Regions from separate parts of the Bacillus mexicanus genome, predicted to be linked through region 3. Evidence: riboswitches for the same ligand, from Rfam matches in the RefSeq annotation. Region 3 holds a riboswitch; each other region holds the start of a gene.

Region 1 (4,068 bases), on a different contig from region 3:
AAATTCAAGGTAGAGGGCCGGTTTTTTTCGTTAGGCGACTCGCTGCAAATGACAGATTCATCCGGAAAATCGCTCGTTTCTATCGAACAAAAAGTAATGTCTTTTTTGCCGAGATATGAGATTTCAATTGGGAATGAATTGGTTTGTGAGGTGACGAAAAAAGTAACATTTTTCAAACCGAAATTTGAAATTTCCAAGCTCAGCTGGGAAATCGACGGTGACTTGTGGAAAAATGAATTCCAGATAACAGATGGAGAGAATGTCCGAATGTCAGTCAGCAAGAAGTGGCTCAGCTGGGGTGATTCCTATCATTTGCAGATTGCAAACGAAGAAGATGTGCTGATCTGCACGGCTATCGCTATCGTGCTTGATATGGTGTTATATGAAGATAAAGATGACCATATTTTCTAAAATATCATTGACAATTGATCTAAAAGTAATAATATTAAGATAATTGAAATTTGAATATGCAGATGTACCTTATCAAGAGAGGTGGAGGGACTGGCCCTATGATACCCGGCAACCGCTGTTTCACAACAGAATGGTGCTAAATCCTTTAGAACATTGCGTTCTTGCAGATGAGGCGGAGATTTGATCATTCAAGCTCTTCCTTACTCGAAGGAAGAGCTTTTTTATGTTCAACACATTTCAGAAAAGAGGCGAATGACATGGCTCAACAAACAAATGGTGCGGGACAAAAACCAGCAAAACAACACAGCGCTCCCTTCCGTGCCGATCATGTTGGCAGTTTACTGCGATCTGTTCCGGTGAAAGAAGCACGGCAGAAGAAAGCGGCCGGCAAGGTCACAGCAGAACAGCTTCGTGAAATCGAAAATCAAGAAATCATCCGGATTGTAGACAAGCAAAAAGAAATTGGCCTTGAAGTGGTAACTGATGGGGAATTCCGCCGTTCTTGGTGGCATTATGATTTCCTGGAGGGGCTTGACGGAGTGGAACCGTTTATTCCGGCGGAAGGAATTCAGTTCCACAATGCAAAAACAAAAGCACGCAGCATCAAAGTGACGGGAAAACTCGATTTTACGGATCACCCAGCGCTTGCTGATTATCGATTTTTACAAGAAATTGCTGGAGATGCGACACCAAAACTGACGATTCCGAGCCCGAATATGCTGTTTTTTGGTGAAAAGGCGGATAAAAAAGTTTATGACGACCAAGAGGAATACTTTCATGATCTGGCCCAAGCGTACAAAAAAGCAATCAAAGCCTTTTATGATGCCGGATGCCGTTACCTTCAGCTTGATGATACGTCATGGTCCCTTTTCTTTGAGGAAAAAGGCAGAGAAGTTGTCCGGGCACTCGGCGGCGATCCAGAAACATTGCCTGCCTTGTTCGCCAAAACGATTAACGAGGCAGTGGCAGACCGGCCTGATGATTTAACAATCACGATGCACATTTGCCGGGGCAACTTCCGTTCAACTTGGGCGGCATCAGGAGGCTATGATGCTGTTGCAGAAACGATTTTGGACGGCTTACACTTGGATGGACTGTTCTTGGAATACGATGATGACCGCTCTGGAAACTTTGATCCTCTCCGTTTTGTGAAGCGCAAGGATCTGCACATTGTGCTCGGTTTGATTACATCGAAATACGGCGAGCTTGAAAATCCTGAAGATGTGAAACGCCGAATTCATGAAGCCGCGCGCTTTGTCAGCCTGGATCAGCTGTGCCTCAGCCCGCAATGCGGTTTCGCCTCTACAGAAGAAGGCAATCTTTTGACAGAGGAGCAGCAATGGGCGAAGCTGCGTCATGTCATCAACATCGCCAATGATGTGTGGAGATAATCTATCATTGACAGAATCAGAAAATGTGTGAATAATAGATAATATCAGAAAATTTCATAAAAGGTTTTCCTTATCAAGAGAGGTGGAGGGACTGGCCCTGCGATACCCGGCAACCGCTGTTTAACAGAATGGTGCTAAATCCTTTAGAACAATGATTGTTCTTGAAGATAAGGTTGAGATTGTCAGACAAGCTCTTCCTTATCCCAAGGAAGAGCTTTTTATATTTGAATGGAAAGAAGGAATGGACAACATGCCACAACAAAAAACACCCGCAGAACAAAAATCACTTCAAAGAAAAAAACCGCCGTTTCGCGCGGATCAAGTCGGAAGCTTGCTGAGATCAGAGCCCGTTAAAAAAGCGCGGCTGCAAAAAGCGGCCGGCGATATAACGGCTGAGCAGCTTCGCCAAATCGAAAATGATGAAATCATCCGCATCGTGGAAAAACAGAAGGAAACCGGCCTGAACGTCGTGACAGACGGTGAATTCCGCAGAGCATGGTGGCACTTTGATTTTCTGGAAAATTTGGATGGCGTTGAGCCGTTTACTCCTGAGCAAGGGATTCAATTCCATAACGTACAAACAAAAGCACGCGGCATTAAAGTCACAGGCGATATCGACTTTTCAACTCACCCAATGCTCGAAGATTACTCATTTCTCCATAGTATTGCCGGTGATGCGACGCCTAAGATGACGATTCCGAGCCCGAATATGCTGTTTTTCCGCGGAAAACTGGAAAAGGGTGCATACAAAAACGACTATCACCTTTTCCAGCACGATGTGTCCCAAGCATATAAAAAAGCGATTCAAGCGTTTTATGACAGAGGCTGCCGTTACCTCCAGCTTGATGATACAGCATGGGCTGTTTTCTTATCAGAAAAAGGCTTAAAACAAATCGAAGCGTTCGGAACAACACCTGATGAGCTACGCCAGCTGTTTGCGAAATCGATTAATGACGCGATTGCAGACCGTCCGGATGACCTGACAGTCACCATGCATATTTGCCGCGGCAACTTCCAGTCCACTTGGACAGCGGAAGGCGGCTATGACGCAGCAGCTGAAACCATTTTTGACGGCTTGAATCTTGACGGGCTTTTCTTAGAGTATGATGATTCACGCTCCGGCGGATTTGAGCCGCTCCGTTACGTAAAACGGCCTGACCTTCAACTAGTCCTTGGCTTAGTGACATCTAAATTCGGTGAGCTTGAACACCCGGATGATGTGAAACGCCGGATCGAAGAAGCGTCTCGTTATGTAGGCTTAGACCAGCTTTGCCTCAGCCCGCAATGCGGATTCGCTTCAACTGAAGAAGGCAACAAGCTGACTGAAGAACAGCAGTGGGCGAAGCTCCGCCATGTGGTTGAAATCGCTAACGATGTTTGGAAATAAGCAAAGAAAAACACACTTGATTCCATTGCGGAGCAAGTGTGTTTTTTTTCAGCTGTTGCACCATCCTGAGTGGCACACGGCTCTTATCAAAATCAGACAGAGCAAAATCTGCAAACAAATTGACTGCATGAAATGGATGACACACGAACGTGTTATTCCTTTATTTTCTCATGCCGCAATATTAATTTTATTATTGTGAAAAAAGTTAAAAAGGTTGATTTTCAAAAAATGAAAGGATAAAATACTGCTATCATCTTAGAAAAAGACATTCTTGTATATAATCAGTAATATGGTCTGATTGTTTCTACCTAGTAACCGTAAAAAACTAGACTACAAGAAAGTTTGATTAAATTTGAACGAGTTGAAAAGGACAAGTTCTTTTCTGTTTGCTCTTATTTTTCACACTTTCTGTATTTCCAGAATTTGTGAGGGATAAGGGCTTTTTTCGTTTCCATAATAAACCACATAGGAGTTGCTATCATGTATTTTTTATTAAACCTTATCGGTCTCATTGTGATTATGGCAGTTGTATTCCTATGTTCTCCGCAGAAAAAGAAAATCAAGTGGCGTCCGATCATTACGTTAATTGTGCTGGAATTGCTGATTACTTGGTTTATGCTGGGAACAAAAATCGGAAGCTGGGTCATCGGAAAAATTGGTGAATTCTTCACTTGGCTGATTGCTTGCGCCAGTGACGGTATCGCGTTTGTCTTCCCGTCTGTTATGGCGAATGAAACAGTGGACTTTTTCTTCAGTGCACTTCTTCCAATCATCTTTATCGTCACATTCTTTGATATTTTAACCTATTTCGGCATTTTGCCTTGGCTGATTGATAAAATCGGATGGGTGATTTCAAAGGCTTCCCGTCTGCCGAAATTA
Region 2 (4,068 bases), 250 kb from region 3:
CTGGTCGGGGAGCTTCGCGATATCCCATTGTTCATAAATCACCTCTTGACTGTCCAAAAAGCTTGCTACTTCCTCTTGATTTTCAATCGTTGTATTTGCCTCATCATGAATTCGAATTGTCGCCATTTCAGTTCCTCCCTTTTATGTAACCAGCTGGTGCTGGAGTGTTTTCAATTTCAAATGGCAGCTGAACAAAAATTCATATGCTTCGAGTATTCTCTTTGCTTCAAATGCTGTTTTTCCCCAAGCTGTAATACCGTGATTCCGGATCAGCACAGCCCCTGAATCTTCTGAAATCTCTTCTGCAAACAGTGCCGCAAGCGTCGGAATATGAGCCGGATTTTCAATGATCGGTATAGACACTTCCGCATTCTCTTCCCACAGGCCGAGCGCTTTTATGATTTCCTGGCCTTTGAATGTAATTTTCTTTTGTTCTCCGTATAGCTCTGATATCACATTATTGTTTACTGTGTGAACATGCAGGCAGCAGCCGGCATTGGTTTTATTGTACAAATGTATGTGCAAAAGCGTTTCTGCTGAAGGCTTCAGTGAATGCCCTCTTTCTGCGGGCTCTCCGTTTTGATTCACCAGCAGAAAATCATCAGCTGTTTCTTTTCGTTTATCTTTTCCGCTTGCGGTTACGAGAAATGTGAAAGGCTCATCAGAAACTTTAATAGACAGATTGCCGCTCGTCGCCGGAAACCAATCTCTTTCTGCTAATTCCCGCTTTACTTCAGCAAGTTCTTTCCAACGCTCTTGTTTTGCAGCCATTCCTGTACCTCCTTTACATTCTCAATACTTTTTCTTATCTCATAAAAGTCTTGATACGGAAGATGATTCAAATGATGTTCTCGGCATTCGTTTAATAAATAATCCCTTGCAAAGCAAAGGTCAGACAGCTTTGCCGCCTCCACATCTGTAACCGAATCACCGATCATGATGATATATTGATTCGGTTCAGAAAGTTCACGTATCACAGTCGGCTTACAGCACCCGCATTGATTGCTGCATGTTCCGTCGCAGGAATGAGGCCAGTCAATATGAATATAGTCATTATCAAATGACGCATGGTTGCAATAAATATGGTCTTTCTCCACAATGCCTTCAAGCAATGGATATACAAAAAAGTCCATTCCTCCGCTTACGACATAAAACGGCAGCTTGTTCTCATTGATAAATGCAACAAATTCCTGAAATCCTTCTCTGATTTTCGCGTCTTCTAATACAAATCTTGTAATCTCTTCTTTTAAATGGCTTGGCAGAAGGCCGAACATCCGACCGACACCTTCCTTGATCGACAGTGTTTTGGAAAGCACGCCGTCTTTTAACGCCGTCCACTCTGGCGGAGCGAATGTTTTCATGATGCTTATAATGTTGTCGTTCATTGTGATGGTTCCGTCAAAATCACAAATAATTAAAGGCTTTTGAGTCATACAGCTTCAACCTTCCCCCATTTATCTAGCGCGAGCTTTAGATCTTTGCATTGCTCGGCTTTTTCATCAATCAGCTGTGCATCTAAAACCGCATCAATTATGGCTCTGAACGCTTTGCCCCCGCCTTGGGCGCCGTTCGGATGTCCATGTACGCCTCCTCCGGCGTTAATAATATGATCTATGCCGAAATCCCGCATCAAAAGCGGCACCATGCCGGGATGAATGCCTGCTGACGGAACGGCAAATGTTTGATTAAAGTCATCCTCTCTTACACATTCCTCGTGAATCGCCAGCGCATCCTCTCTTGGAAGCGCAACAGAACCATATGGAGACGGAAAGAGACTAAAATCGGCACCGCAATACCTGTTTAATTTTCCGAGCAAAAGGGCGTGAGAAAAGCCGTAAAAAGGAGATGACGTAAATGCCCCGCTAACCGCTGGATGTGCCATAATCGGAATCTGGATTTCAGGATCTTCCGCAAGGCTTTGCATGACATCCAAGCCGTAAGCGAAGACATTAAACAAAAGCGCATCCGCCCCTAATTCGGCGGCGCGTCTCGCTTTGTCTTTCAGATCAGCCGTGCGGCCCGTCAAATTCACCGCGTACAGTGTTTTATGTCCGGTTTGTTCATATGTTTCTTTCAATATTTGCTTTCCCTCAGTAATTCTTGTTTCAAAAGGCGCCAAACCTGTTTCAAAGAAAATTTCATCGTCCTTAATCAAGTCAACTCCGCCAAGCGCCTGCTGTCTGAGCTGTTCTTTAATGTCACTCAGATCTCTGCCGATAACCCCTTTAAAAATGCTCATTAACAGCGGCCTCTCAAACTCTCCCAGCAGCTTTCGGATGCCGTATACGCCAAACTTTGGCCCCGGCAGCGTGCGCTTAAATGCTTCTGAAAAATGCAGATCAAGTAATTTGATTTTTCCGTCCAGCGACAGCTTGCCAAACACTGTTGTCAGCAGAGCCGGGATGTCCTGTGAGAAATTGATCTCAGGATAGGCAATTGTGATGACCGCTTGTTTACCTGATGCAGGAGTTCCTTCTCTTTCCTCGACCTTCAGCACACGCCCCTTATGCTTTTGTATTTGCTCTTGTTTCACCAGAGGCAGATCTGTCCATGAGCCTACTGTCAATCCTGTCGCGATTTGTTCTGCTTTTTTCTCTATTTCAGCTCCCGGTTCTGTCAGGAGATATGTTGCCAATAACTCACTCATGCCAGAGCTCCTTTCATTTTCATCCATATAAAAAAACCTCTTCAAACAGCCATCCGCGTCTAAAGAGGTTTCGTTTCTCGTCCGAATCTTATCTCTCAGCCGCCAGCTGCAAGAATTAGCACCGTGCTTTACAAAGTCGGTTGCCGGGCTTCATCGGGCTCGTCCCTCTGCCTGCTCTTGATAAGAAAATATAGATTTTATAAATTATTTTGAATTATCCCACCGTTACAGAATCTTGTCAATGCTTTTTCGGGTAAACAAATTCAGTTTCCCAATTCGATCAGCGGCTTCCTTAAGTCTTTCTTCGCTTGTCAGCAGTCCGACTCTAATATAGCCCTCGCCATATTCACCGAAGCCGTTTCCAGCGGCGACCGCCACATTCGCTTTTTCCAGCAAAAGGTCTGAGAACTGCTCAGACGTATAGCCTTTAGGTACAGGCAGCCATGCAAAAAATGAACCTGCCGGAGCTGTCACCTCCCAGCCGATGTCCCGGCATGCTGTGATCCAAGCGTCTCTCCTGCTCTCATAGCGGGCATTTTGCTCCGCCACACATGTTTGTTCAGCTAGCAGCGCCGCTGCAGCTGCCTCCTGGGTCGCTTTGAAAAGACTGACAAACATATGGTCTTGATAAAGATTGATCGCTTCAATGACCGAAGCGTTTCCGACGGCAAAGCCGACCCGCCATCCTGCCATATTATACGTTTTTGACAGCGTGTAAATTTCAATGCCGATATCCTTTGCCCCTTCAGTCTGCAAAAAGCTTAACGGCTTGTTCCCGTCAAACCCTACAGCGCCGTAAGCAAAATCGTGTACGACACAGATTTCATTTTCTTTCGCAAAATTCACGGTTTCTTCAAAAAATGCAGAAGTAGCAACAGCCCCGGTCGGATTGTTCGGATAATTTAAATACATTAATTTCGCCTGTTCCCTCACTTCAGCAGAGATGCTGCTGTAATCAGGGAGAAACGCCCTCTCTTTTACGAGCGGCATCATTTCCATTTTCGCTTTTGCAAGCATGACACCTGACCAGTAATCAGGATAGCCCGGATCAGGAACTAAAATCGTATCACCGGGGTTTAACAAACATTGCGGGAGCTCAACCAAACCAGCTTTTCCGCCGAATAATACAGCGATTTCAGTTTCCGGGTCAAGATCAATGCCATATTCTCTTTTATAAAATGCTGCGGCGGCTGATTTTAGACTATGTGAGCCGCGAAAAGTTGAGTATTTATGATTTTCAGGATCAGCAACAGCCCGTTTCATTTCTTCGACGATATGTTTCGGAGTCGGCTGATCCGGATTTCCCTGTCCGAGATTGATGACATCGTGTCCTTCTGCGAGCTTTCGATTCACTTTCTGCACTAGAGAAGCAAAGAATTGCTTAGGCAATTCCTTCAATACATGAGACTGTTCAAAATTCA
Region 3 (4,068 bases):
ACAACTCGCATGCTGTATCCAGCAAGGAGCGTGCGATCGCAAGGCCTTCTGCTTTTTGCTTCTCTTTATCCTCTCCGGCGAGGGCCATTTTTTCGCGAATAGAGTCAGACAGCTTTATCCCGGGAATTTCATGGTGGATGAACTCTGCATTTCTGCTGCTTGTAAGCGGCATAATGCCGACATAGATCGGCGTCTTCAGGTGCTTTGTTTCATTATGGATGTCAACAAGCTGCTGTTCAGAATAGACAGGCTGAGAAACGAAGTAATCCGCGCCGCAGTCTATTTTTTTCTCCAGCCGTTTGACCGCTTTGTCCAAATGGCGAACATTAGGATTAAATGCGGCGGCAACTGAGAAATTCGTTCTCTTGCCAAGCGGTTTTCCAGACAGGGACAGCCCTTCATTGAACTGTTTGATCAGCCTGATTAAATCAAAGGATGTTAAATCATACACAGACGTCGCACCCGGAAAATCCCCGATTTTAGAAGGATCACCCGTGATAGCCAGCACGTCAGTCAGCCCTAATGTATCAAGGCCCATTAAATGTGACTGCAAGCCGATAATGTTCCGGTCACGGCACGTAATATGGACAAGGGAGCGCATATCAAGCTGCTGCTTCACAAGGGAGCCGCAGGCTACATTGCTGATCCGCGGGGTTGCCAAAGAATTATCAGCGAGTGTCAGGGCATCAATTCCCGCTTCTTTTAATTCAGCAGCGGCGGACAGAAATTTGTCAAAGCTCAATTTTTTCGGCGGGTCCAGCTCTACGATGATGGAGCGTTTTTTCGTGGCGATCTCATTCAGGCCAGGTTCTGTCCGCTCCTGCTGAACAGAAATATATTCTTTCGCCGGGGTTTTGACTTCTTTTTCTGTAATTGGAGCAAGACCGCCAACGGCTTCCGCCATCGCCCGGATATGATTCGGTGTGGTGCCGCAGCAGCCGCCGATAATTCGTGCGCCTTGCCTGCGGAATTCTGACGCACTTTGCTGAAAATAGGTGTCGTCTGTTTCATAGACGAGCCGCCCTTCTTCAAGCGAGGGAAGACTGCTGTTTGGATAAACTGATAAGAAGACATCATCAAAAATCGGCACTTCGCTGAGTGCTTCAATCATGTGGTAAGGGCCGAGCCGGCAATTAATGCCGACGATATCGGCGCCGAGATCAGCAATTGACCGCAATGCTTCAGAAAGCGGCGTTCCGTCCTGCAGTACGCCTTGCTCATGCATGGAGACATTAAGCATAATTGGAAGTCCAGTCTCTTTACGGGCGATTTTCAGCACTTCACGGGCTTCTTCCAAATCGTAATACGTTTCCAACAGCAAGCCGTCCGGCTCTTCATGCAGCAGAAGGTACAGCTGCTCGCGAAAGCTGCGTTTGATCTCGTCAAGGCTGTAGGCGTTTTTATTAAATGTGCGGATGCCGCCCATCGTTCCAAGAACGTACGCGTCGCCTGCTGAAGCCCGCGCGATTTTTACCGCCTCCTGATTCATTTTTTTGATATCACCCTCAAGCCCGTGCCTGGATAATTTAATATAATTGGCTCCGTACGTATTTGTTTGAATAATGTTGGCACCAGCCTCAACGTACGCTTTATGTATACGCTGGATGTCCTCTGGCTTTGAAATGTTGAGCTCCTCAAAGCACCTGTCAATGCCATAGGAATAGAGAAGCGTTCCCATGGCCCCGTCACCAATTAACACCTGTTTTTCCAAATCTTCTAAAAGTCCCATTGTCAGCCTCCTTTATTCACATTCAGCAAGGAAAAAAGAGAAATAAAAAAAGTCCTCTTAAGAAGAGGACTATGTCAGTGATATTGTCTCTTCTTATCTTCCAAGCTGTTCGAGCTTGCTGGATTTAGCACCTTGGTTATGGCTGAATTGCCATTACACCGGTTGCTGAAGCTTCGTCGGGCCAGTCCCTCTGCTTCTCTTGATAAGAACGGATATGAAATTTTCGTATTCAGGAAGTGCGCCTGGCATTTTCCCTTTCTCTAAATTTACCGAAAATAAAGACAATAATCAATAGGATTCAGAAAATTTATCTGAAATTTATAAATTGAATGTCAATTGGGAGGTCTGCGGCTCTCACTGCTGTGATAATCTGCTGCAGGTCATCCTTGTTTTTTCCTGTCACGCGCACTTGGTCATCCTGCACTTGAGACTTTACTTTCAGTCCGGTGTTTTTGATGATCGTATTGATTTTTTTGGCGTTGTCCTTGTCAATGCCTTGTACCAGCTTTGCACGCTGGCGCACTGTTCCGCCTGACGCGCTTTCTACCTTGCCGTAATCAATGTTTTTTGTCGGCACGTTTCGTTTAATCAATTTACCGACAAGCACATCTTTCAGCTGGCTTAATTTGAATTCGTCATCAGAAATGAGGACAAGCTCTTCTTTCTCTAAAGAAATGTTGCTTTTGCTCCCTTTAAAGTCATAGCGAGTGCTGATTTCTTTCAGTGCGGTTTGAATCGCGTTTTGCACTTCAGGCAATTCTACTTTGGATACAATATCAAATGAACTTTCTTTTGCCATACGAAAACCTCCATAACATTTCACTTATGTGTTGATTATAGTAGAATAAAGAGAAACTTCCAACAGAACATAGAATCAATTTGTGATGCTTGGAAAAAATGTAAACAAAATCCGCGGAAAAATGAGCGGAACAGGAAGGAAGATAGCATGAGACCAGGGCAGCAATTAACCTTGAGTATAGATCACCAAACCGATTTCGGCTACTTTTTAACCGACGGGGAGGATACGATTCTCTTACATAATAGTGAAATAACAGAGGATATCGAGGACAGAGACGAAGTAGAGGTCTTTATATATGTCGACCAGCAGGAAAGGCTTGCGGCCACAATGAAAATTCCGGTCATCAGCGCGGACGAGTACGACTGGGTTGAAGTGGTGGATAAAGTGGAAGATATGGGCGTTTTCGTGGATGTCGGCTTATCCAAGGACGCGCTTGTCGCAACTGAGCATTTGCCTCCATACGAGGATGTCTGGCCACAAAAAGGCGACAAGCTCTACTGTATGCTGAAGGTGACGAACCGGGGGCGGATGTTTGCGAAACCAGCGCCGGAAGATGTCATCAGCGAACTGTTTACCGATGCTCCGGAAAATCTGATGAATAAAGAGCTGACAGGTACGGTGTATAGATTAATCGCCACGGGTTCATTCGTCATTACGGATGAAGGCATCAGAGGTTTTATCCATCCTTCAGAACGAAAAGAGGAGCCGAGACTCGGTTCAAGAATCACGGGACGAGTGATTCAAGTGAAAGAAGACGGTTCAGTCAACATGTCGCTATTGCCGAGAAAACAGGATGCGCTGTCTGTAGATGCAGAGTACATTTTGACGTATATGAGAACAAGAAACGGCGCCATGCCGTATAGTGACAAAAGCCAGCCTGATGATATCAGAGAACAGTTTAACATGAGCAAAGCCGCCTTTAAACGCGCGCTCGGCCATTTGATGAAAAACGGGAAAGTATATCAGGAAAAAGGATGGACATACGAGAAAAAATAGAAGGCCCGTGCGCCTTCTATTTTTTTATCAAAGGACTTCATAAATAAAGTGCTGTTACGTATTATTACGGGAGACAGAGTGTTTTGTCAGTGAAAAGACAGGGGGAGAGTTTATGGAAATTCGGATCGATTTTTTATTGATCTTGATTGCGGTGCTTTTCTTTTGGATTGCTTATATGGCAGGAATAAAAAAGCAAACATGGATACTGTCCGGTTTCGGTGAGTCCCGGATACGTGACAAAGACCGTCTGGCTAGAATTGCGGGATACTTTTTTCTGAATTCAGGGATGTTTATTCTGTTAAATGGGTTTATTTCATTTCAAGGACAAGACCAGCTGATTCCGCCTATGATTTTGGCATATGGAGCGGGAGTCATCATGTATGTAAAGAAAACATTGCTATAAAACCTCCAGACCGCATCAAATACTGGAGGTTTTTGTTTGTTCATTTTCCTAAAAAGAATATGGCCAATGTGCCGGGACCTGCGTGCGAGCCGATTACAGAACCGATTGAATGAATGATGATCTCTTTCGGCTTAAATTCAT

What was found. Region 3 has a riboswitch for S-adenosylmethionine ahead of AAGG74_RS08490 (bifunctional homocysteine S-methyltransferase/methylenetetrahydrofolate reductase). Riboswitches for the same ligand answer to the same signal wherever they lie in the genome.
Region 1: it holds a riboswitch for S-adenosylmethionine, as region 3 does, so the genes downstream of both, AAGG74_RS13555 (5-methyltetrahydropteroyltriglutamate--homocysteine S-methyltransferase) here and AAGG74_RS08490 (bifunctional homocysteine S-methyltransferase/methylenetetrahydrofolate reductase) in region 3, are expected to answer to the same signal.
Region 2: it holds a riboswitch for S-adenosylmethionine, as region 3 does, so the genes downstream of both, mtnW (2,3-diketo-5-methylthiopentyl-1-phosphate enolase) here and AAGG74_RS08490 (bifunctional homocysteine S-methyltransferase/methylenetetrahydrofolate reductase) in region 3, are expected to answer to the same signal.

What each region holds. Positions count from the first base shown of each region.
Region 1 is NZ_JBCEYV010000002.1:765,867-769,934, forward strand. It holds gene AAGG74_RS13545 (LURP-one-related/scramblase family protein) at 1-411, shown strand, start outside; SAM riboswitch class I at 478-585, shown strand; gene AAGG74_RS13550 (5-methyltetrahydropteroyltriglutamate--homocysteine S-methyltransferase) at 669-1,802, shown strand; SAM riboswitch class I at 1,870-1,976, shown strand; gene AAGG74_RS13555 (5-methyltetrahydropteroyltriglutamate--homocysteine S-methyltransferase) at 2,053-3,189, shown strand; purine riboswitch at 3,441-3,542, shown strand; gene AAGG74_RS13560 (NupC/NupG family nucleoside CNT transporter) at 3,670-4,068, shown strand, end outside.
Region 2 is NZ_JBCEYV010000001.1:1,312,701-1,316,768, forward strand. It holds gene AAGG74_RS06945 (1,2-dihydroxy-3-keto-5-methylthiopentene dioxygenase) at 1-126, opposite strand, end outside; gene AAGG74_RS06950 (methylthioribulose 1-phosphate dehydratase) at 142-771, opposite strand; gene mtnX (2-hydroxy-3-keto-5-methylthiopentenyl-1-phosphate phosphatase) at 729-1,433, opposite strand; gene mtnW (2,3-diketo-5-methylthiopentyl-1-phosphate enolase) at 1,430-2,647, opposite strand; SAM riboswitch class I at 2,733-2,834, opposite strand; gene AAGG74_RS06965 (pyridoxal phosphate-dependent aminotransferase) at 2,873-4,068, opposite strand, start outside.
Region 3 is NZ_JBCEYV010000001.1:1,564,313-1,568,380, reverse strand. It holds gene AAGG74_RS08490 (bifunctional homocysteine S-methyltransferase/methylenetetrahydrofolate reductase) at 1-1,729, opposite strand, end outside; SAM riboswitch class I at 1,820-1,938, opposite strand; gene AAGG74_RS08485 (YajQ family cyclic di-GMP-binding protein) at 2,037-2,528, opposite strand; gene AAGG74_RS08480 (CvfB family protein) at 2,676-3,524, shown strand; gene AAGG74_RS08475 (DUF3784 domain-containing protein) at 3,637-3,927, shown strand; gene AAGG74_RS08470 (DegV family protein) at 3,968-4,068, opposite strand, start outside.